Regions from separate parts of the Lysinibacillus sp. NPDC056185 genome, predicted to be linked through region 3. Evidence: riboswitches for the same ligand, from Rfam matches in the RefSeq annotation. Region 3 holds a riboswitch; each other region holds the start of a gene.
What was found. Region 3 has a riboswitch for S-adenosylmethionine ahead of metA (homoserine O-acetyltransferase MetA). Riboswitches for the same ligand answer to the same signal wherever they lie in the genome.

Region 1 (5,924 bases), on a different contig from region 3:
AATCACGTATATAAACAAAAATCTCGTCACGCTCTACTTCATGAAATAGATTATGATAACAGTTTGCCCATTCTTTGAATTGAAACTCTGTAAATTCCATCTGATAAAGCCAATTCCGTGTTTGTTTGGTTTCAGTAATATTATCTTTTTCAGCTGTCATAACTAACATAGGCATGTTAGGGAATTCAGCCTTCGGCAATAACACTAAATTGCGCATCATTTGTTGTAGCTCGCGATACCATTTCACTGAAACAACGGATGAAAAAGGAACCTCATCCTTCATCTCATCTCTACCTTCTATACTGCGCGTTAGTGATTCTAATGTAATTTCATGGGTCAGCTTCACATTGGCAGTCAGGGCACTTAAACTAGTTAAAGCATTTGATAGTTTACCTGGCAATAGATTTAAATGAAGCCAAGGTGAAGTTAAAATAATTCCTGCACATTCATATTTTCTTTTTTGCATGGTATGTAGTAATAGAGTCGCACCAAGTCCATGTCCTATTAAAAAGACAGGTAAATTATACGAAAAAGCATTCTCGATTAAATGCCTTGTATATTTGTTGTATTCTTTAAAATCTTCATCGTGAACACTTGAATATCCTACATTTACTCCATGATTAGGTAAATCCCCCATGACTATGTGGAAGCCTTCCAATCTAAGTTTTTCTATAAGCCATGCATACCAACGGTGATTTTCATATGCACCATGAAGAATAGCAACCACAGCCTTTGCTTGTCCATCAGCTTCCCATTTCCACATTTCACATAGTCCTCCTAAAAAAATAATTACACAATGATTATATCGTAATATCTTGATCATTTTAATTTTATATTTCCATCAAGTTGCGTATTTGATACGATAATATTACATCAAAGAAAGAAAAGAGGCGATCCTCATGATCTATCCATTTAAAGGTAAAAAACCCAATATTGACTCTTCTGTTTTTATTGCTGATTATGCAACCGTTACCGGCGACGTTACAATAGGTGCTGAAACAACAATTTGGTTTAACACAGTTATTCGAGGAGATGTATCACCAACAATTATAGGAAAAAGAGTTAGTATTCAAGACCTCTGTTGCTTACATCAAAGCCCCAAATATCCACTAATTATTGAAGATGAAGTAACAGTTGGACATCAAGTAACTTTACATAGTTGTACGATTCGAAAAAAAGCCTTAATAGGTATGGGCTCTATAGTATTAGACGGAGCGGAGATTGGAGAGGGTGCATTCATTGGGGCGGGTAGTCTAGTACCTCCAGGCAAAGTCATTCCTCCAAATAGTTTAGCACTAGGCCGTCCTGCAAAGGTTGTAAGAGAATTAAACGATGAAGATAAAGAAGATATGGAACGCATCATACGTGAATATGTAGAAAAGGGTCAATACTATAAATCTCTTCAACCAAAAAATTAATGTAAAGCAGCTCCACGATTGCTTGGGCAACCGAGCAATATAGGAGCTTATTTTTTTCGTTAAAAAACAGCGAAAGGGGCTAAATTAATGTTAAGCCCCTTTCTGTAATAGTATTTTAAAATATTTTCCCAGCTACTTCATTGCTTTAGCTGAATAGTTTATAAACCTGCTTTTTCTTTTAATGCGTCAGCTTTGTCTGTTTGTTCCCAAGGTACATTTAAATCTGTACGACCGAAGTGACCATATGCGGCAGTTTGCTTATAAATAGGACGACGAAGGTTTAGCATTTTGATAATCCCCGCTGGGCGTAGATCAAATAGCTCGCGTACCCATTTTACAATTTCACTTTCCGTAACTTTTCCTGTTCCAAATGTATCAACAGCAATAGATACAGGTTGAGCAACACCAATCGCATAAGCTAGTTGTACTTCAGCTCGATCAGCTAAACCAGCAGCTACGATATTTTTCGCCACATAGCGTGCTGCATATGCTGCTGAACGGTCTACCTTAGTTGCGTCCTTACCTGAGAAAGCACCTCCACCATGACGTGCATAGCCACCGTATGTATCAACGATGATTTTACGTCCAGTTAGACCAGCATCCCCTTTAGGACCACCAATTACGAATCGGCCAGTTGGGTTGATGAAATATTTAGTATCGGCATCTAGTAATTCACTTGGAACAACTGGAGCAATAACGAATTCTTTTAAGTCTGCTTGAATTTGCTCAAGTGTAGCTTCTTCATCATGCTGTGTTGAAATTACAATCGTATCAACGCGTACTGGTACATTGTTTTCATCATATTCAACCGTTACTTGCGTTTTTCCATCTGGACGTAAATATGCTAGTTCACCAGATTTACGTACTCCCGTTAAACGACGAGCTAATTTATGCGCTAAACTAATTGGTAATGGCATAAGCTCTGGCGTTTCGTTACATGCATAACCGAACATTAAACCTTGGTCACCTGCGCCAATTGCTTCAATGTCAGCGTCTGTCATAGAGCCTTCACGCGCCTCTAATGCTTGGTCAACACCTTGAGCAATATCAGGTGATTGCTCGCCAATAGCAACAAGAACTGCTAGGTTTTCAGCATCAAAGCCGTATTTCCCACGTGTATAACCGATTTCTGCTACAGTATCACGAACGATACCTTTAATATCTACATAAGTAGAAGTAGTAATTTCTCCAGCTACTAATGCTAAGCCTGTTGTTACTGTTGTTTCACACGCTACACGCGCGTTTGGATCTTCTGCTAAAATAGCATCTAAAATGGCATCCGAGATTTGGTCACAAATTTTGTCTGGATGTCCTTCTGTTACACTTTCTGATGTAAACAGTCGACGGTTTGTCATTTGATTTTCCTCCTATTACTTTTACAAATAATATTTGCGAATTAATACGGTACTCATTACCCATGTCAAGTTCGCCCCTAAGGATTGAACTCTCAAGCCATTGTTGCTGTCATTGCACTTTCGCACAGTAAAACAGTTGTTGCTGTCACTACGCTTCCGCACAAATAAACAGCTGCTTCTTTTAACACGAGGATTTTTGAAAGATCCGTCATTATAATAAGGAAAGGACTGTATACTTACCTTTAATTCGTTTTTAACAATAAAAAAATCCTTTTCTCACGCTTACTTAACATGAGGAAAGGAATAATGACTTCGTAACCTTTCACTCTTATCGTTCAAGGGAGTTTCCCCTTGCATCAGATTGGCACCAGCGCATGTCGTGAAATAGTTCATGCAGGTTGCCGGGTTTCACAGGGCCTGACCCTCCACCAGCTCGGGATAAGAGTATCCGTTCAATATCTCATAATACGTAAAAGGTCGAACATTGTCAAATATTTTTAACTTCTTTCAGCGGGTGTCCAACATCGTCCTTTGCTGACGCTACGCTTTCGCGCAAAAAACATTGTCAGGCCCAAGCACAAAGCAGATTCCGGACGCATTGTTTATCTGTAGCGAAAGTAAAGCGACAGTTACAATTATGCCAAGACATAATTGATTGTATTCTTATAAAGAAAGTATGGGATTTATATAGAAACAAATTTGGATTATACTGTAATTTAAAACAAAATAATCCCTACTCTCCACCTTACATCATGTGTTAACATATGTGTAACCCTTTACAGCACATTTTGTAGCAAAAGCAAAGCGTTAGCTACAGAACATGTGGTGGATGAATATGATTGTAGCCCCTTTTCAGTTGAAGACAAGCTCCAACTAATAAAAAGCAAGCTAAAACTTCACATCCTGTGCGAACCCCATGTTAGCCCAAAGCTTCCAAACACAATTTTTGCTGTGTCGAAAGTGAATGTGTGATCACTTATTATAAATAGGGTAAAAAGCATTATCAAAACGAATCAATTTACTTTTTGTCGTTTTCTTGAAAAGTAATAAAATCTGAAAAATAATTTCTGAATTAGTATAGATTATTTAAGCAATTGTGTTATACTATTTTTGAAATTAAGAAAATCTCCCTCAAACTCTAGGGAATACTATAAAAAAGGATGGTATTTAATCGATGAATTCAGTAGAAATTGCAAACGAACTGAAGGAATTATTAAGCGGCGGTAACATTAATGTTCAACTTTCAGTACCACAATTAGCTGAAAAGGCTACTTCTCGTGGTGAAGCTATGTTAACAGTAGATGGCGCAGTTCGTGCAGAAACTGGCAAATACACTGGTCGTTCACCTAAAGATAAATATACGGTAGAAGAAGATAGCACAAAAGATAAAATTGACTGGGGCAAAGTTAACCGACCAATTTCTTCTGAAGTGTTCGATAACTTATATGTAAAAGTAGTAAAATATTTAAAAGAACGTGACGAATTATTCGTATTCAAAGGCTTTGCTGGTGCTGACAAAGATTCGCAATTAAGCATCCAAGTAATCAATGAATATGCTTGGCACAATCTTTTCGCCCATCAATTATTTATCCGTCCAACTAAAGAAGAATTAGCTTCTCATGTTGCTGACTTCACAGTTATTTCAGCTCCTAACTTTAAAGCAGATCCTGCTATTGATGGCACTGCTTCTGAAACATTCATCATTGTATCACTTGAAAAGAAAATTATCCTAATCGGTGGTACTGAATACGCTGGTGAAATCAAAAAATCTATTTTTGGTATTATGAACTACTTGTTACCACAACAAGGCATCCTTTCAATGCATTGCTCAGCAAACGTTGGTGAAGCTGGTGATGTTGCATTATTCTTCGGTTTATCTGGTACTGGTAAAACAACTTTATCAGCTGATCCTGATCGTAAGCTTATCGGTGACGATGAACATGGTTGGTCTGATAACGGTGTATTCAACATTGAGGGCGGTTGCTATGCAAAAACAATTAACCTTTCTGCTGAAAAAGAACCAGAAATCTACAACGCAATCCGCTTCGGTTCTGTACTAGAAAACGTAGCTGTTGATCCAGAAACTCGAGTTTGTGACTATGATGATGGTTCATTAACAGAAAATACGCGTGTAGCTTATCCAATTCAATACATTGAAAATATTGTTGATCCATCTGTTGCAGGTCACCCAAAAACAATCATCTTCTTAACAGCTGACGCGTTTGGTGTATTACCTCCAATCAGTAAATTAACAAAAGAGCAAGCAATGTACCACTTCCTAAGCGGTTTCACATCTAAACTTGCTGGTACAGAACGTGGTGTAACGGAGCCAGAACCAGTATTCTCAACTTGCTTCGGTTCTCCATTCCTTCCACTTCCAGCAACAGTTTATGCTGAAATGTTAGGTCAAAAAATTGACGAGCACGGTGCACAAGTATACTTAGTGAACACTGGTTGGACTGGTGGCGAATACGGAACTGGTAGCCGTATGAAGCTTTCTTACACTCGTACAATGGTACGTGCTGCAATTGACGGCAAATTAGCTAATGTTGAAACAATTCAAGATTCAGTATTCGGTTTAAACATTCCAACTTCTATTGAAGGTGTACCAACTGAAGTGCTTAATCCTCGTGATGCATGGGCAGATAAAGCTGCTTATGATAAAAAAGCTTCTGAACTTGCTGGTTTATTCAACGAAAACTTCAAGAAATTCTCAAATGTTTCTGAAGCTATCACTAAACTTGGCGGTCCATTAAAATAATTCATTAAGCAAAGGGAACGATTTCAGTCGTTCCCTTTTTTGTGTTGAAAGAGAAAATATTTGTGAATATACTAGCCCTTTAAATGAGGGTGATTTCCATTCTAGGTTACTCGCACACAGAACAGTATCGTTTTATCACCATAAATTAAAGTGGCACGCCAGAAAATACATGCCGAGTGGAGTGATTGATTGGAGTGGAGACTGGGCGACTCCTTGGGATCAGTATTAGAGGAACGAAGGCTAAAATCATCACGTCCTGTGATAACGCCTTCGTGACCAACCTCGTGTTGGCCCGAGACCCTGGAGCGAGCAGCGGCTCATCGGACGCCCCCAGGAAGCTCTGCTCTGCGCGAAAGCGAAGCGTCAGCGGAAAAGCGCTCAGTCGGAACG
Region 2 (5,924 bases), on a different contig from region 3:
AAGCTTTAATGGTGAAAATTGATTGCGAACATCTTCTTCACGCCAGCCAAGCATGACTGTATCTACAGTTAAAACGATAGCCTCAAAACCGGCAGCCTCGGCTCGAGCAGCCATGCTATAGGCAATTTCCTCATTTGTTGCCCAATATAATTGAAACCATTTTGTAGCAGTAGGAGCTGTTTGTGCCACATCCTCGAGTGCATAGCTTGAAACTGTGCTTTGAATATAAGGGATTTTTAATTGATCAGCTGCACGTGCTACGGCTAGCTCTCCTTCGTCATGCGCCATTCTGTTCATGCCAACAGGAGCAAATAAGAACGGAGTTGGGTGAGCTTTTCCGAACAGTTCAATTGATGTATCAATACTTGAAACATCCTGTAAAAAGCGTGGAATAATAGAGTATTTTTCAAAGGCTGTACGGTTATTCCTTAATGTTTGCTCACCGCCAGCGCCTGAACGGATGTAACCAAACGGACCAGCTTCCATTTTTTCTGCAACTGCCTTTTCTAAATCTGCAAAGCAAATAGGAAAGGGGGCTTGTGCATTAATATTTTTTAATAGTAGATCGCTATGTGTTGTCTTTGTCATCATAATCCTCCTACTAATCTTTTTTTAACTTCGCGGCAAAGCGGTTACCTATTGATTGAATAATCTGAACAAGAATGATTAAGATAAACACTGTCGCATACATTACATCGACCTCATAGCGTAAATGACCGTAACGGTATGCGAGATCACCTAGACCACCAGCACCAACCATTCCTGCCATTGCTGTTGCTCCTATAAGACCGATTGTGGCAATCGTTAAACCTAATATAATGGATGGGCGAGCCTCACGTAATAAGACATTCCAAATAATATGACGACGTTTAATACCCATTGCTGTATAAGCTTCCACCACACCTGGATCAACTTCTAAAAGTGCCGTTTCCATAAGTCGCGCAATATAAGGCGCTGTATAAACAACAAGCGGTACAATAACACCTTTTACACCAATAGTTGTGCCGACGATTAGCTTCGTGAACGGTAAAATGAAAAATAGTAAAATAATGAACGGTACAGAGCGAATAATATTAATAAATAAATTGAAAAATTGGTAGAGAAATTTATTTTCAAACGATTGCCCCGGGCGAGTTAAAACGATTAAAAGCCCCAAAGGGATCCCAATTAAAATAGAAAAGAACAATGAAATCCCGACCATCTGAAAGGTTTCGATAATGGATTTCCCAATAACATCTGACCAATCTGCAAAGAAGCTTTGAATGCTATTCATTTAATTCGCCTCCTAATTCCTCAACGCTTACTCCGTTTTCTGTAAAATACTTAAGTGCTTTTTCTACGATATGTGCTTCACCGTGTAGATGCACGACAATATTACCGACAATGCCGTTTTTTAATTCAATGATATTGGCGGTTAAAATATTCGGTTGAACATCATAAACTTTACTCACTTCTGCTAGTAATGGTTTCCCTGTACTTTCACCAAGGAATGTTAAACGAATAACGCTTCCTGAAACATTTAATTGCTCGATAAGGGAAGGGGATAAATTACGTTGAGAAATGGTATTTAAAAACTTTCGTGTCGTTGGATGCTGAGGCTTTGAAAATAGGTCTATAGCAGAGCCGTATTCCACAACCGCCCCTGATTCAAGAACAGATACATCGTCGCAAATTTTTTGAATAACATTCATTTCATGTGTAATGAGTAAAATAGTGATGCCTAGCTCGCGATTAATTTTCAAGAGAAGCTCAAGAATGGCGTCAGTTGTTTCGGGGTCGAGTGCACTTGTCGCTTCATCACTGAGCAAAATCTCAGGCTCTTGGGCAAGGGCACGTGCAATAGCGACACGTTGCTTTTGACCACCTGAAAGCTGGCTAGGATAGCTATCTAATTTCTCTGTTAGGCCAACAATTTCTGCATATTTTGCAACGCGTTTTTTCACTTCGGAGTCGTTATAGCCTAGAAGCTTTAATGGTACCGAGATATTGTTGTAAACAGTCGCTGTTTTTAAAAGGTTAAAATGCTGGAATATCATCCCGATTTTTTGACGAGTTTTGCGAAGGTCGTTTAGAGAAAGGGAAGTAATATCTACATGATCGATTAATACCTTTCCTGTTGTTGGACGTTCTAATAAATTGACACAGCGAATAAGGGTACTTTTTCCTGCACCACTGTAGCCAATAACCCCATGAATTTCACCTTTTTTGACATGCAAGTTAATACCATCTACTGCTTTGACGATACCATTTTTAGTTTTAAATTCTTTTGTTATATTTTCTAGTTGAATCATACGGTGATATCTCCTTTCTTAGTCCTTCTATAAATCAAGAATCTGCTAGCTTTCCTGTAGGAGTCCCGCAGATTCTTGATTTTATGAATGGTCCTTAATCGTCACTTACCAGCTTGGAATTACAGAGCCTTGGAATTCTTCTTCAATAAAATTGCGTACCTCATCAGATTGATAAGCTTCAACAAATTTTTTGATCGTTGGGTCATCTTTGTTTTCGGCACGTACTACAATGTAATTCACATATGGAGAGTCCGTAGATTCTAAAAGAATGGAGTCTTTTTTAGGATTAATGCCAGCATCAAGAGCGAAGTTTGTATTAATAGCTGCTACATCTACTTCACTAAGCTGTTTTGGAATTTGTGCAGCCTCTAATTCAATGAATTTCAAATTCTTTTTGTTTTCTTCCACATCGCGAATAGATGCTGTTAAGTCTGCACCGTCTTTTAATTTAATATAGCCTGCCTCTTGAAGGACAAATAGAGCACGAGCCCCGTTTGTTGGATCATTTGGCAATCCGAACGTTGCACCATCAGGAACGTCATCAAATGATTTATATTTCTCAGAGTATATGCCTAGAGGATTTAAAATTGTTTTTCCAACTGGCACTAAATCTGTATTGTGATCTTTGTTAAATGTCTCGAGGAATGGCTTGTGTTGATAACTGTTTACATCAAGATCGCCCTCTGCTAACGATGTATTTGGTAAAACATAATCAGAGAAAGATTTTACTTCTACCTCTAAGCCATTTTCTTTGGCAACTTTTGCTACAACCTCAGCAATTTGTTCGTGTGGACCAGAAGTTACACCTACTACAATTTTATTTTCATTAATAGCCTTATTTTGACTATCCTTACTATTTTCTTTAGTACCACAGCCTACTAATGCTGCTACTAATGTGAGACTTGCTAAACCTAATAAAATTTTATTTTTCTTTTTCATGAAACATACCTCCAAAGTTTTTTTATCGGTTTTTGAAAATAAAAAAAACTCTCTTAAAAAAATTAAGAGAGGCTCATAAAAAAGTGTCCTCTCTTATCTTTCAAACGATGATCGTTTGCAGGATTTAGCACCTTCCTTAAAAAAGGAGGTTGCCGAGCTTCATAGGGCCAGTCCCTCAGCTACTCTTGATAAGAGATTTATAATATTTTTTTGTAAATCCGATAGAACTAATATAAATTATAGGATATAGTAAGTCAATTGAATTTTTAAAATTTTTTATTTTGTTATAATATTTAGTTGCGAAAGAATCCGCAAGAAAGAGACAAAACTGTTCCCATAGCAAGTTTGAGCTAATGGAACAGTTTTTCGGGTAGAGTCTACTTCATGAGTTAAATAAGTTTAATTTTTCAATTCTACTGATCGCTTCACGTAAGCGGTCTTCGCTAACAAGTAAGCCAACCCGGACATAGCCTTCACCATATTGACCGAAGCCATTGCCTGCAGCTACTGCGATATCAGCTTTGTCGAGCAATAAATCGGCAAATTGTTCACTCGTAAAACCTAATGGAACAGGGAGCCATGCAAAGAAAGAGCCTCTCGGTGCTGTTACTTGCCAACCAATTCGCTGAGCTTCTTCGATCAGTACGTTTCGTCGACGCTCATAAGTCGCACTTAGCTTATCCGCGCAACTCTGGGAAGCAGTAAGTGCAACTGCCGCGGCTTGTTGCACGGCAGGGAATTGACTACAAAATAGATGATCTTGAATAAGGTTAATGGCTGCAACAATATCAGGGTTACCAACTGCAAAACCAATGCGCCAGCCTGCCATATTATACGTTTTGGATAATGTATACATTTCGATACCGACATCTTTTGCACCGTCAGCTTGCAGGAAGCTGATAGGTTTATTGCCGTCAAATCCAATCGCCCCGTAGGCAAAATCATGTGCTACGATAATATTGTGCTCTTTTGCAAAGCGTACTGTTTCCTCGAAAAATTCAAGTGTTGCAGTACCGCCAGTTGGGTTATTCGGGTAATTCAAGTAAAGCATCTTCGCCTTTTCTTTTACTGCATCGGATAAAGCATTATAATCAGGCAGAAAATGATTTTCTGCAAAAAGAGGCATAACTTCAAAATTAACATCACCTAATACGACACCTGATAAGTAATCTGGATATCCAGGATCGGGTAATAGCATAGTATCACCGGGGTTTAAAACGGCTAACGGTAACTCAACAAGACCAATTTTCGTACCACCGAGAATAGCTACTTCTGTGTCAGGATCAATGTCAACATTGTATTCGCGTTTGTAGAAACTTGCAGCTGCTTGGCGTAATTCTGCTATGCCACGAAATGGAGAGTATTTATGATTTTGAGGATTTTCTGCCGCCTCCTGCAATGCTTTAATAATATGTGGAGGAGTGGGTTGATCTGGATTACCTTGACCAAGATTAATAACATCACGCCCTTCAGCAAGAGCAGCGTTTACTTTTTGCACAAGTGCTGCAAAAAATTGAGTTGGGAGTTGCTGTAGTTTTTTTGAGAATTCCATGCACGTCCACCTTTTTCAGAATATAATAATTATTAAAGATATGATGCACATAATATTACTTTTTTTAGTAATTGTCTAGAGCCCAATAGTATATGAGGTGAGGAAAATTGAATAAAGTCTCGTATTTTATCGTCAATGCTTTTACTACAGAACTTTATAAGGGAAATCCCGCAGCAGTCTGTTTACTTGATTCACCAATACCTGAGTCGACCATGCAGAAAATTGCTCAGGAGATTCCCGTACCAACAACAGCTTTTGTCCAAAAGAAGGATCATGATTTTTTTCTTAGATGGTTTACGCCAGCAAAGGAAATACCAATTTGTGGACATGGAACAATCGCTAGCGCTTTTTTACTTTGGAAACAAGGAATTGTACCCGTCAATTCTTCGATTACATTCCAGACTGTAAGCGGTCCTTTGCAAGCAAATTGGTTGAATGAACTAGTTGAAATAACAATTAGGAAGTACCAGTTAGAAGAGATTGAATGTCCTTTGGAGCTTGAGGAATGGCTTGGTGTGAAACCAACATATGTAGGGAAAACAGAATTGGATTATATAGTGGAGCTAAGTCACGAAGAGTATATTGCAGACTTTAAAGCTGATTTTCGTGCGATGAAACAGTTCCCGGTACGTGGTGTTTGTATTACAAGCCGTTCTAAAGATGAGGGGATTGATATTGTCTCAAGATTCTTTTCTCCAGCACAGGGCATTGATGAAGACCATGTAAATGGTTCCACTCATGGTGCGTTAGGACCTTACTGGTGTGAAAAGTTATCAAAAGAAAGCATTGTGAGCAATCAGCTTTCAAAACGTGGTGGGCTATTGTACGTTACACCGAAAATAAAAGATGTGGCAATTGCGGGTTCGGCTGTTCAAGTATTGAGTGGTGAAATATTAATCTAAATATTTGAGCTTAAACCATGGAAGTAAGGTTGATTTATTGTAGTATAAATACAGAACAGTACTGTCTAGAGGAGGAATAGCAATGAAGATTGGTTGTATCCAATTAAACGTAGGTTTTGGCAAAGTAGAAGAAAATTTTGCTCGCGCTGAGGACAAGATTCGTGAAGCCGCAAAAAAAGGTGCAGAAATTATTGTACTACCAGAAATGTGGAATTCAGGCTATGCTCTTGAAAAATTATC
Region 3 (5,924 bases):
GGTAATGCTACTCAAGGTGCAGGTAATACTAATAACGATAATTCTTCACAGAGTGATAGCAGTAGCAATGCTGGAAATGCTACTCAAGGTGAAAGTAGTAGTAATAACGGTAATTCTACTCAAGGTGATAGTAGTAGTAATAACGGTAATTCTACTCAAAATGATAGTAGCAACAATGGCGGAAACTCTTTACAGAGTGAAAGTAATAGTAATGACGAAAACTCTACTCAGGGTAATAGTAGCAACAATGGCGGGAATTCTTCTCAAAGTGGAAGTAGCAGTAATGGTGGAAATGCTACACAAAGTGAAAGTAGCAATAATGCCGGAAATACTACTCAAAATGAAAGTAGTAGTAATAACGATAATTCTACTCAAAACGAAAGTAGCAACAATGACGGAAATGCTACTCAAAGTACAAGTATTAGTAATAACGATAATTCTACTCAAAGTGATAGTAGTAGCAATGCCGGTAATACTACTCAAAATGAATGTAGTAATAATAACGATAATTCTACTCAAAGTGCAAGTAACAATGGCGGAAATGCTACACAAAAAAGTAATAGTAATACTGATAATTGTGCTCAAAATGAAAGTAGTAGCAATGCCGGTAATACTACTCAAAATGAAAGTAGTAGTAATAACGATAATTCTACTCAAAGTGCAAGTAACAGCGAAAATCCTTCGCAGAGTGATAGTAGCAACAATACTACACAGAATGATAGCGATACCGGCAATACTCCAAGCAGTGATAGAAATAAAAATTCATCAGAAAATTAACAGCATAATGGCGTGAAAAAATGATGACCCTGAAATATCAAAGTCATCATTTTTCTTTATTGTAATTGAGCGGTTTTAAATATGATATTCAATCTGATCGACAAAATCCCATTCGTATGGTGTTTCTTGGTAAACATAGTAGTTCAACCAATTCGAGAATAATAAATGTGTATGGGCGCGCCAAGTATTAATCGGTTCATTTGCAGGATTATCATGTGGGAAATAATTTACTGGTACATCAATATCTAATCCTTTCGCAACATCACGACTATACTCATCAGCTAAAGTTGTTGCATCATATTCAAGATGACCAGTAATCATAATGTTTTTATTATCCTTAGATTGCACAATGAAAACACCAGCATCTTCAGAATAAGATAGTAATCGTAAATCGGGATGGCTAAGTACTTCATCAATTGATACGGATGTATAACGTGAATGTGGTGCAGTAAATGAATCACTAAAGCCACGTACTAAGTCCACTGTTAAATCCGTAATAACATGCGAATATACACCTGAGCATTTAGCAGGCAGCCCAATTTTACCAATACCGTAATGATGGTATAACGCTGCCTGTGCACCCCAACATATATGTAAAACCGATGTTACGTTTGTCTTGGACCAATCCATAATTTCAGAAATTTCCTGCCAGTAGTTCACTTCTTCAAATTCCATTTTCTCTACTGGTGCACCCGTAATAATCATGCCATCATAGCGGCGATGACGAATTTGATTGAAAGTCGTGTAAAATAACTGTAAATGTGATTTACTAACATTTTTTGATTCATGCGTAGCTGTATTTAAAAATGTAATATTCACTTGTAATGGTGTATTCCCCAATAAACGAAGTAATTGCAGTTCTGTTTTTTCTTTTTCCGGCATTAAATTAAAAATTAAGATATTTAATGGACGAATTTGTTGAGTTTTCGCTCTGTCCTCTTCCATAACGAATATTTTTTCCTCACGTAAATGTTCTCCAGCTGGTAAGTTTTTTGGAATATTAATTGGCATCTTGCATTCCCCTCTCTAGTTAAGATCAATTGGGCCTTAGTCTCCATGCACAGGCCCTGTTCAAAGCTCATTAAGTCTTCTTTTTCGATGAAATTAAAAAATCCCCCTCATTCCAGTTGAGATAGAATGAGAAGGATTTTTCCACGTTCACTCTTATCTCTCAAAGGACAAATCCTTTGCTGGAATTAGCACCTTTCTAACTTTCGTTAGAGGTTGCTGAAGCGTCATCGGGCCAAATCCCTCAACTTCTCATGATAAGATTATTTAATTAAAAAGAATTGTAACATGAACAATTAAGAATATCAATAATACATAGAATATTTTGTTATTAATCATGCATGTCATTATGTTTTTAGGGAAATTATAGTTTAGTTATTTATCTTTACACCCTAGTGATACTTTTGCTATAGTCTTTACTTATGTAGACCTTGGTGAAAAAACACTTTTTATCGCCTCTATTATTCCAAACACAAGAAAGATGCCAAAAAAGATAGTAAGTAAATTGAAATTTGGTGTTTCATAAAAAGTAAACCACTCTTTGAAAATTGAAGATTCCGTAATTCTTCCAATAAACGTTCCGCCAATATCTCTATAATTAGGTATCCATCCTGTTGCTTCACACGTAATAAAGATTATCTGTGACAATAAAAATACACCAATAGAAGACACCCAAGTCTTTTTCAAAAATGGAATTGGATTTTTTTGTTTATTAGCCAAGTTATATCCCCCCTCTAATTGTTATACGTAAAATTCAGGAATAAGTTTCAAAATTAAACATATATTCCTTTTTTAGATAATCCTATCAATTATATTTGTCGATGAACGGCTTAATCATGTATTTGTAACTATTGATATTTGCTTGAGTCGTATTGTTGAATTTTCTGTCTGCAATAAAATCATCATAAGCAAACTTTAACAGCATAAAAAAATACACCTCTCCTCATCTAAATTAATAGACAATAAGAAGTGTATTATTAATAACAAATAAACTTTAATCTACTCAACATCTTATCATGTACTTCAAACCCTTGGTACGACTGGGTTTCTAAAACAATCCCTCAATTTCTCATGATGAGATTATTTAATTAAAAAGAATTGTAACATGAACAATTAAGAATATCAATAATACATAGAATATTTTGTTATTAACTATGCATGTCATTATGTAATTTGTTTAACACTAATCTTGAATGTTTACATTCATTATTTGATGGTAAACATGCTGTACTTATGTTAACATATACCTTTAGTAACAGAGAGGAACGTGAATACTTTGATTAAAATTGAATTTCCAAAACCAGATTTAGTAATTCGCCAACGCGAACAAGATTTAAAGCCAGGTGATGTACCAATCACACCGTACCATGGTTTTATTGATTTCCATAAAATCACACGTGAAAACGGTGGTATTTTCTTATTCTACAATGAAGAGAACGAACTATTATTTGTCGGTAAAGCACGTAAAATTCGTCAACGTATTAAAAAGCATTTCGAGGACAATGTGTCACCGATGAAAAATCACCGTAATGAAATTTTCAAAATTGAAGTGTATGAAGTGGAAGATCCAATGGAACGTGAAATTTACGAAACATACGCGATCAATTCATTCCGCTCTAAATACAATGTTGATAAAGTATTTTATTAATATTTAACGAAAAAAAGAATCTGCTCGCCTTCTGTAATGTACATGACGGCTTGCAGATTCTTTTTCAATACTTTCATTCTAAGAAAAATGCTTTACGTTCTTTAGTAATCCATTCCTCAAGCTCCGTATCATCACGCTTTAAAAGGCGATTAATAAGCACGTCATGCCATATATAATCCTCTAATAAATAGATATGAACAGGATCATTGGTAATAAAAGCCGTTTCCTGATTTGACGGAGAGTGACCATAAATCATTTGCTTGCCATCTACCGATAAAATAAACCAATGAGGTGTAGACGCATTCCTCGTATAGCGAGTGATACGGTGTTGGTCAACGGAAGCTAAATGGTCCTCCACATACAAGGTAATTCCATGAACAGGGATATGCTTCGCTACCTCATGTATATCTTCCCGCAATTCTTCATACATATCTTCCCACATTGATAATATGACTTTTTTCTCCGCCTTTTTTAATAAAGACTGACAATAATTAACGATTGCCTCTTTGCCTTTTAACGTGACAACCTTATGCTCCGCTTCCTGCTCTTTTACCTCTAATTTTTCTAATTGATCACTAATCGATGTAAAATTCGACTGCCAACGTTGCTGAATTTGTTGTAAAAACACAGCGACTGGAATGGAAGAGTATGTCATTTGACCTGCCGTTTCTTCTTTCAGTACTAACCCTTTTTCAACAAGTACATCAAGTATGTCGTATATTCTCGCACGAGGGATACCGGAGTTTTTACTTACTTGATAGGCACTAACATGACTATTTTGGACAAGTGCAGTGTAGGCCTTTGCTTCATATTCTGTGAATCCCAATTCTTTTAATTGGGCGATTAATAATTCCATCGAATCCCTCCATTACCTCTATTATAAGATAAGCCTATGAAGATAAGCCAACGAAAAAATTAGTCTTTACAGCCTCGCGAAATTTAGTTACTATTTCAGTAGTAACTATTGAGAGGTGCACACATGCTATTTGAATTAGATGTAAATGTAGTCATATTATTAATATCTTTTGGATTTTTAGCCGCCTTTGTGGATGCGGTCGTTGGAGGTGGAGGCTTAATTGCTTTACCTGCCCTTATGTTTGCTGGTTTAAATCCAGCAGCAGCCGTAGCAACCAATAAACTTGCCGGCACTATGGGTTCTTTGACATCAACCATTTCTTTTTATCGTTCTGGTCAGCTAGAAATTCGGTCAGTTATCAAATACTTTCCCCTAGCCTTTATAGGATCACTTTTTGGGGCTTGGACTGTTCATTTAATCAATCCTGAATTACTAAAACCACTCATGCTCATAATGCTTGCTGCTGTTGCAGTCTATACAATCTTTAAAAAAGATTGGGGTTCAGTAGCTGCAGTCAAAAATTTAAAGTTTACACACTTAGTTTTATTCATGCTGTTGTTATTTACCATTGGTTTTTATGATGGGTTTCTTGGTCCAGGAACTGGCTCATTTTTAATTTTTAGCTTTTTATTAGTCGGCTTCGATTTCTTAAAGGCAGCAGGAAATGCCAAATTTTTAAACTTAGCAAGTAATTTTGCGGGTCTTTTAATGTTCGCTTACTTAGGTCAGATTCATTATGTCTATGGTTTACTAATGGGCATAGCTCAAATTGCCGGTGCACTTGTAGGCTCACGTATGGCGATTAAAAAAGGTAGCGGCTTTGTTCGCGTATTATTTATTATCGTAACGATTACTTTGTTAACTAAAAATGCTTATGATTACATAAAAAACGCCGTAGATATCTAGCTCTACGGCGTTTTAGCTTTCTATGGGCATTCCACCCTTCATATCGGAGAGGCTATCCGTCGTTTCAGTGGTTTTATCCGCCACTTTGGAGGTTCTTTCCGTCGCTTCAGTGATTTTTTCCGTCGCTCCGGGTGGTCTTTCCGTCGTTCCGGGGGTCTATCCGTCACTTTGAACTTTCTATCCATCAATCCAGGGATTCTATCCACGATTCTGGACGCTCTATCCACGACTTTGTGATTCTAGCCATTATTTGGAGGATCCTTCCCTCGCTTCAGTGGTTCTTTCCGCCATTTCGGAAGTTTCATCCGTCGCTTCAGGGGTCTATCCGCCACTTTGAACTTTCTATCCATCAATCCAGGGATTCTATCCACGATTTTAGACGCTCTATCCACGATTTCGAAGGTTCTATCCACGACTTTGTGATTCTAACCATTATTTGGAGGATCCTTCCTTCGCTTCGGAGGTTCTTTCCGTCGCTTCAGTGATTCTTTCCGTCGCTCCGGGGGGTCTTTCCGTCACTTCAAGTTCTTTCCGTCGTTTCAGGGGTTCTTTCCGTCGTTTCAATGGTTCTTTCCGTCGCTTCAATGATTCTTTCCGTCACTCCGGGTGGTCTTTCCGTCACTTCAAGTTCTTTCCGTCATTTCAGTGGTTTTATCCGTCACTCCGGAGGTTCCATCCGTCACTTCAGTGATTCTTTCCGTCGCTCCGGGGGGTCTTTCCGTCACTTCA
Region 4 (5,924 bases), on a different contig from region 3:
TTAAATGCGGCAATAGAAGCGGCTCGTGCTGGAGAAGCGGGCAAAGGCTTTAGTGTTGTTGCAGATGAAGTGAGAAAACTATCGATTCAAACAAAGGAATCTGTCACATCGGTAGCGACGTTACTACATAAAACGAATGAGCGGACAGATAAACTTGTTCATTCGCTTAGTAATATTCAAGAAGAGGTAGCGTCTGGTGAGGAAAATATGGTTCAAACGGAAGGACAATTTACTAACATATTAGAAGCAATGACCGAGGCTAAAGACCAGAATGGTCAGATGGAAAAAGAAGTACAAGCAATAGTAGACGTACTAAGTGAATTAGGTATTGCCTTTAATGAAGTGAAAAACTCAGCTGGAAAACTAGCTAGCTTTGCACAAAATTTAAATTAATTTAGAGAAAAGCAAAAGGCAAAGAAAATTGTTGTTTCCTATTTTGCTACACACTTTAAGGCACAAATAACACTATATTAATTGTTTATATATAATTTCCGTTATGGAGATAAAAGCCTCTAGCGAATATATGCTATTTGAATATGAAAAAAATGGAGCTATCCAATGTACTGGATAGCTCCATTTTTGCTAAATTTGTAAAGGGTTTAACGTAATTTTTGATAAAAAAAGTTTATACTAAATAAAGAACTAAAAATAGGGGCGGTTAATATGAAAACAGTTGTTGTATTAGGTGGCGGAATTACGGGATTGTGTACGATGCATTATTTACAACGCCAAGTTCAGGAGAAAAACTTAGATGTAAAACTTGTACTTGTTGAAAAAAATACATACCTTGGTGGCAAGCTTCACTCTGCATATGAACAAGGCTTCATCATGGAAACTGGAGCAGATTCTATTGTAGCGCGTCATAAAGGTGTCATGGAGTTAGTAGAGGAACTAAACTTTGAACAAAATCTTGTGTACAACGAAACAGGTATTTCGTATATTTACACAAATAATGAGCTACATGCTATCCCAGCAGACTCAACGTTCGGTATTCCTATGAGCCTACAATCTCTCGAGGAAAGCACGCTTGTATCTGAGGAAGGTAAAAAAGAAGCGTTAAAGGATTTAACAATGCCGAATGAAAGGTTTACAAAGGAAAGCTCGATTGGGGAATTTTTAACGTATTATTTAGGTGAGGAGCTTGTTCAAAACCAAATAGCGCCGGTACTTGCAGGTGTATATTCTGGAGATTTAAATCAACTTTCAATTGCTTCGACTTTACCGTATTTAATCGATTACAAAAACGATTACGGTAGTATTATTAAAGGTTTTGATGCAAACAGGAAACAATTTGTGAAAGCCTCCAACAAAAAATTTATTTCATTTAAAAATGGTTTATCGTCACTAATTGATCGACTTGAAGAAACATTAACGGATGTAGAAATTATAAAAGGAATTGCCACTACTAGTGTTAAAAAGCAGGAGAATCTATACTCTGTTACGTTAGCAAACGGTAAAATGATTGAAGCAAATCATGTTGTATTGGCACTGCCAAATGAAGCGGTACAAAGCTTATTACAGGATGAATCGTTGAACGGCTATTTTGAACAATTTAATACTGCATCCGCCATTACGATTTATTTAGGATTTGATGTTCCCGATAATAGATTGCCAGCAGATGGAACAGGCTATATTGTGTCACATAATTCGGATGTTATTTGTAATGCAGCAACGTGGACAAGCCGCAAGTGGAAACATACCTCTGCAGAAGGGAAATTACTTGTACGACTTTTTTATAAGAGCATTAACCCTAAGTATGAGAGATTGCGTATGATGACAGATGAAGAGTTAGCAGCAGTTGCTCTTGAGGATGTAAGAAAAAGCTTGGGGATTGAGGAAAAACCAACTGTTGTTGACGTGACAAAATGGATCGACCAGATGCCGAAGTACGACTTGGCACATCGTGAAGCGTTGCAAGGTCTCTTACAAGAGCTCGAGAAAAACTATCCAAATTTATCAATAGCGGGATGCTCATATTTTGGAGTAGGCATAGGTGCATGTATTCAAAACGGTAAAAAAATTGGTGAAGAACTTGTAGAAAAACTATCGTAATTGTTTGATATAAATCAAAATATTATAAATTTCGTAAAAATTATCCTTTGTTCAGTGAAATAGTCTTGACTCAATCGTTCGTAAACGATATGATTCTTTTAATTATTTAAAAAATTCATACTAAATTCTTATCAAGAGAAGCAGAGGGACTGGCCCTATGAAGCTTCAGCAACCAACTTAATGTCAGGTGCTAAATCCAGAAGACCGTGTGTCGAAGATGAGAAGGAAAACAATTACGAAATGACGTAAAAGCCTTCTTTTTTTATGAAAGAAGGCTTTTTTTTATTTTAAAGATTAGGGAAGAGAGGTTAGTTTTATGGAATTGCTTGAAAGGTTAAAAACGCATGTTCTAACAGCAGATGGTGCAATTGGTACAGTTTTATACGGCTACGGCTTGGAGTACTGTCATGAGGAAATGAATGTACAGAGACCTGAATTAATTGAAAAGATTCATAGAGAATATATTGCAGCTGGTGCTGATATTATTCAGACGAATACTTACGGAGCTAATGCCATAAAATTAGCCCGCTATGGGTTAGAATCTCGTGTACAACAGTTTAATGAAGCTGCTATAACGATTGCAAAACGAGCAGCGGCAGATGGTGGACAATTTGTTTTAGGTACTATTGGGGGAATCCGTGGTATTCGTAAAAGTGACGCAACGTTAGAGGAAATTTTAGCAACCGTTGATGAGCAGGCAACAGTTTTACTGGCAGGAAATCCAGATGGTCTTTTACTTGAAACTTATTATGATTTTGAAGAGCTAACGGCGACTTTAACAATGCTACGATCTAAAACGAAATTACCGATTATCGCTCAAGTTTCTATGCACGAACCCGGAATATTACAAAATGGAATGAGCTTAAATAATGCCTTACATAAACTTGAAGCGTTAGGTGCTGATATCGTAGGTGTCAACTGTCGCTTAGGCCCTCACCATACTATACAAGCATTTGAAGGAGTAGAGCTTCCTGAGAAGGCATTTATGTCAGCGTATCCGAACGCCTCTCTTCTTGATTTGGAGGATGGGCGTGTCGTTTATGAGTCGGAGGCAGATTATTTTGGTCGAGCAGCTGTAGAGCTTCGTGATCAGGGGGTACGTTTAATTGGTGGTTGTTGTGGAACGACACCAAAGCATATTGCTGCAGTGAAAAAGTACTTAGAGGAGCTATCTCCGGTTGAGGAAAAGTATGCAAAGCCGGAAAAAGTAGAGATTGTCCGTGAGGCAGAGCCAGCAAATTATGAGCCATTACATGAAAAAGTAAAACGTGAACGCTCGGTTATTGTGGAATTAGATACACCAAGACATTTAGAAATTGAAGGCTTTATTGAAGGTGCAAAAAAAATATATGAGGCGGGCGCAGATGTAGTCATGATGGCCGATAACTCTCTTGCTTCTCCAAGGATTAGTAATGTCGCAATGGGAGCCTTACTGAAAGAAACACACGGGGTACGCCCGTTAACCCATATAACATGCCGAGATCGTAATTTAATTGGTCTTCAATCACATTTAATGGGATTAAATGCACTAGGGATTCATGATATTTTAGCAGTTACTGGAGATCCGACAAAGGTAGGCGATTTCCCAGGAGCAACTAGCGTTTATGACGTATCTTCAATGGAGCTGATCCAATTAATAAAACAATTAAATGAAGGTGTATCGTTCTCAGGGAAACCGCTTCGAAAAAAGGCAAATTTCTCTGTAGCGGCTGCGTTTAATCCTAATGTACGTGTACTAGATCGCGCTGTCTCTCGATTAGAAAAGAAAATTGAACATGGGGCAGATTATTTTATTTCACAGCCTGTTTATACAAAGGAAAAAATCGTGGAAATTTACGAGGCGACAAAGCATTTAGAAACACCAATTTATATAGGCATTATGCCAGTAACGAGCTATAAAAGTGCGGAGTTCTTACATCATGAAGTGCCAGGCATCAAACTATCTGATGATGCATTAGCACGTATGAGGGCTTGTGGCGATGATAAGGAACGCGCAACACTAGAAGGAATTGCAATTGCTAAAGAATTAGTAGAAGTAGCAGCGGAATATTTCAATGGTATTTACCTCATCACACCATTTTTACGCTATGATATGACGCTAGAATTAATGAAATTTATTGAGCAATTGGATGAACAGAAAAAAGGGGTAAGTATAAATGGCTAAGCACATGATTGAAGAGCAACTAGAGAAACGAATATTAATTCTTGATGGCGCAATGGGAACAATGCTACAAAATGAAAATTTATCAGCAGAGGATTTTGGCGGCGAGGAATATGATGGCTGTAATGAAAATCTCGTGCTAACTAGACCAGATGTGCTTGAAAAAATTCATGGAAAATATTTAGAGGCTGGAGCAGATATTATTTGTACAAATACATTTGGAAGTACTCCACTTGTATTAAATGAATATGATCTTGGTGCGAAAGCAGAAGAGATTAATAAACGCGCTGTAGAAATTGCACGCAAAGTAGTGGATGAGTTTTCAACTTCCGACTGGCCACGTTTTGTAGCGGGGGCTATGGGACCAACTACAAAAACCTTATCGGTTACAGGTGGTATTACATTTGATGAGTTAGAGGAAAACTTCTATGTTCAGGCAAAGGCATTAATCGAAGCCGGGGCGGACGTTCTGTTGCTAGAAACTAGTCAGGATATGCTAAATGTTAAGGCAGGAACATTGGGGGTATCTCGTGCCTTTGAAGCAACGGGAAAAGAGCTACCTGTGATGATATCGGGAACAATTGAACCGATGGGAACGACACTGGCTGGTCAAACAATTGATGCTTTTTACATTTCCATCGAGCATATTAAACCATTATCAGTTGGTTTAAACTGTGCGACTGGACCAGAGTTTATGACTGATCATATTCGTTCATTAGCAGAGCTTTCAACAGGCTATATTAGCTGTTACCCGAATGCGGGCTTACCAGATGAGGAAGGCTGCTATCATGAGTCACCTGATTCATTGTCACAAAAGCTAAAAGGCTTTGCAGAAAAGGGCTGGCTAAATATTGTCGGAGGTTGCTGCGGTACAACGCCAGCACATATTGCGGCTATCCGAGAGGTGCTAAAGGACGAAAAGCCTCGCCAATTACCAGATGCAACCCATGGTCATGTAGTATCAGGGATAGAGCCATTGGTGTATGACGACTCTATGCGTCCATTATTTATTGGAGAACGGACAAATGTCATCGGCTCTCGTAAGTTTAAAAATTTAATTATTGATGGGAAGTTTGAGGAAGCGGCAGAAATCGCGCGTGCTCAGGTGAAAAATGGAGCACATGTTATCGATATTTGTTTAGCAAATCCTGACCGCGATGAACTAGCGGATATTCGTGGCTTTATGCAGGAGGTTGTAAAAAAAGTAAAAGTACCTCTTGTGATTGACTCGACAGATGAAAAAGTAATTGAGGAAGCACTTAAGTTTTCTCAAGGGAAAGCTATCATTAATTCTATTAACTTAGAGGATGGTGAGGAGCGTTTTGACGCAGTTTTACCGCTAGTGAAAAAATATGGGGCCTCTTTAGTAGTGGGGACAATTGATGAGCAAGGCATGGCGGTTGATCGACATCGCAAGCTAGAGATTGCTGAACGTTCCTATAAATTGTTAACAGAAAAATGGGGTATTGCTCCTGAAGATATTATTTTTGACCCATTAATGTTCCCAGTAGGTACAGGAGATGAGCAGTATATTGGCTCGGCGCTTGAAACAGTAGAAGGAATTCGCCTTATTAAGGAGAAAATGCCACGTACATTAACGGTGCTTGGTGTAAGTAATATTTCATTCGGATTACCACCAGTAGGTCGTGAAGTATTGAATGCCGTGTATTTATATCACTGTACACAGGCTGGTTTAGATTATGCAATTGTG

Region 1: linked by a shared signal. The riboswitch ahead of metK (methionine adenosyltransferase) and the one ahead of metA (homoserine O-acetyltransferase MetA) in region 3 are both predicted to bind S-adenosylmethionine.
Region 2: linked by a shared signal. The riboswitch ahead of ACMZ42_RS07005 (MetQ/NlpA family ABC transporter substrate-binding protein) and the one ahead of metA (homoserine O-acetyltransferase MetA) in region 3 are both predicted to bind S-adenosylmethionine.
Region 4: linked by a shared signal. The riboswitch ahead of ACMZ42_RS23375 (bifunctional homocysteine S-methyltransferase/methylenetetrahydrofolate reductase) and the one ahead of metA (homoserine O-acetyltransferase MetA) in region 3 are both predicted to bind S-adenosylmethionine.

What each region holds. Positions count from the first base shown of each region.
Region 1 covers NZ_JBLLLQ010000030.1:27,981-33,904, reverse strand. Annotated here, with positions in the region: gene ACMZ42_RS22040 (alpha/beta hydrolase) at 1-763, opposite strand, end outside; gene ACMZ42_RS22035 (gamma carbonic anhydrase family protein) at 900-1,418, shown strand; gene metK (methionine adenosyltransferase) at 1,577-2,773, opposite strand; SAM riboswitch class I at 3,099-3,218, opposite strand; gene pckA (phosphoenolpyruvate carboxykinase (ATP)) at 3,948-5,534, shown strand.
Region 2 covers NZ_JBLLLQ010000005.1:67,198-73,121, forward strand. Annotated here, with positions in the region: gene ACMZ42_RS06990 (alpha-hydroxy-acid oxidizing protein) at 1-588, opposite strand, end outside; gene ACMZ42_RS06995 (methionine ABC transporter permease) at 602-1,273, opposite strand; gene ACMZ42_RS07000 (methionine ABC transporter ATP-binding protein) at 1,266-2,291, opposite strand; gene ACMZ42_RS07005 (MetQ/NlpA family ABC transporter substrate-binding protein) at 2,397-3,230, opposite strand; SAM riboswitch class I at 3,321-3,425, opposite strand; gene ACMZ42_RS07010 (pyridoxal phosphate-dependent aminotransferase) at 3,613-4,782, opposite strand; gene ACMZ42_RS07015 (PhzF family phenazine biosynthesis protein) at 4,890-5,684, shown strand; gene ACMZ42_RS07020 (carbon-nitrogen family hydrolase) at 5,767-5,924, shown strand, end outside.
Region 3 covers NZ_JBLLLQ010000002.1:305,800-311,723, forward strand. Annotated here, with positions in the region: gene ACMZ42_RS03885 (endospore germination permease) at 1-777, shown strand, start outside; gene metA (homoserine O-acetyltransferase MetA) at 853-1,788, opposite strand; SAM riboswitch class I at 1,939-2,049, opposite strand; gene ACMZ42_RS03895 (YfzA family protein) at 2,206-2,505, opposite strand; gene ACMZ42_RS03900 (nucleotide excision repair endonuclease) at 3,062-3,433, shown strand; gene ACMZ42_RS03905 (TrmB family transcriptional regulator) at 3,507-4,289, opposite strand; gene ACMZ42_RS03910 (TSUP family transporter) at 4,413-5,195, shown strand; gene ACMZ42_RS03915 (hypothetical protein) at 5,632-5,886, shown strand.
Region 4 covers NZ_JBLLLQ010000036.1:29,390-35,313, reverse strand. Annotated here, with positions in the region: gene ACMZ42_RS23385 (protoglobin domain-containing protein) at 1-393, shown strand, start outside; gene ACMZ42_RS23380 (protoporphyrinogen oxidase) at 664-2,052, shown strand; SAM riboswitch class I at 2,178-2,276, shown strand; gene ACMZ42_RS23375 (bifunctional homocysteine S-methyltransferase/methylenetetrahydrofolate reductase) at 2,369-4,216, shown strand; gene metH (methionine synthase) at 4,209-5,924, shown strand, end outside.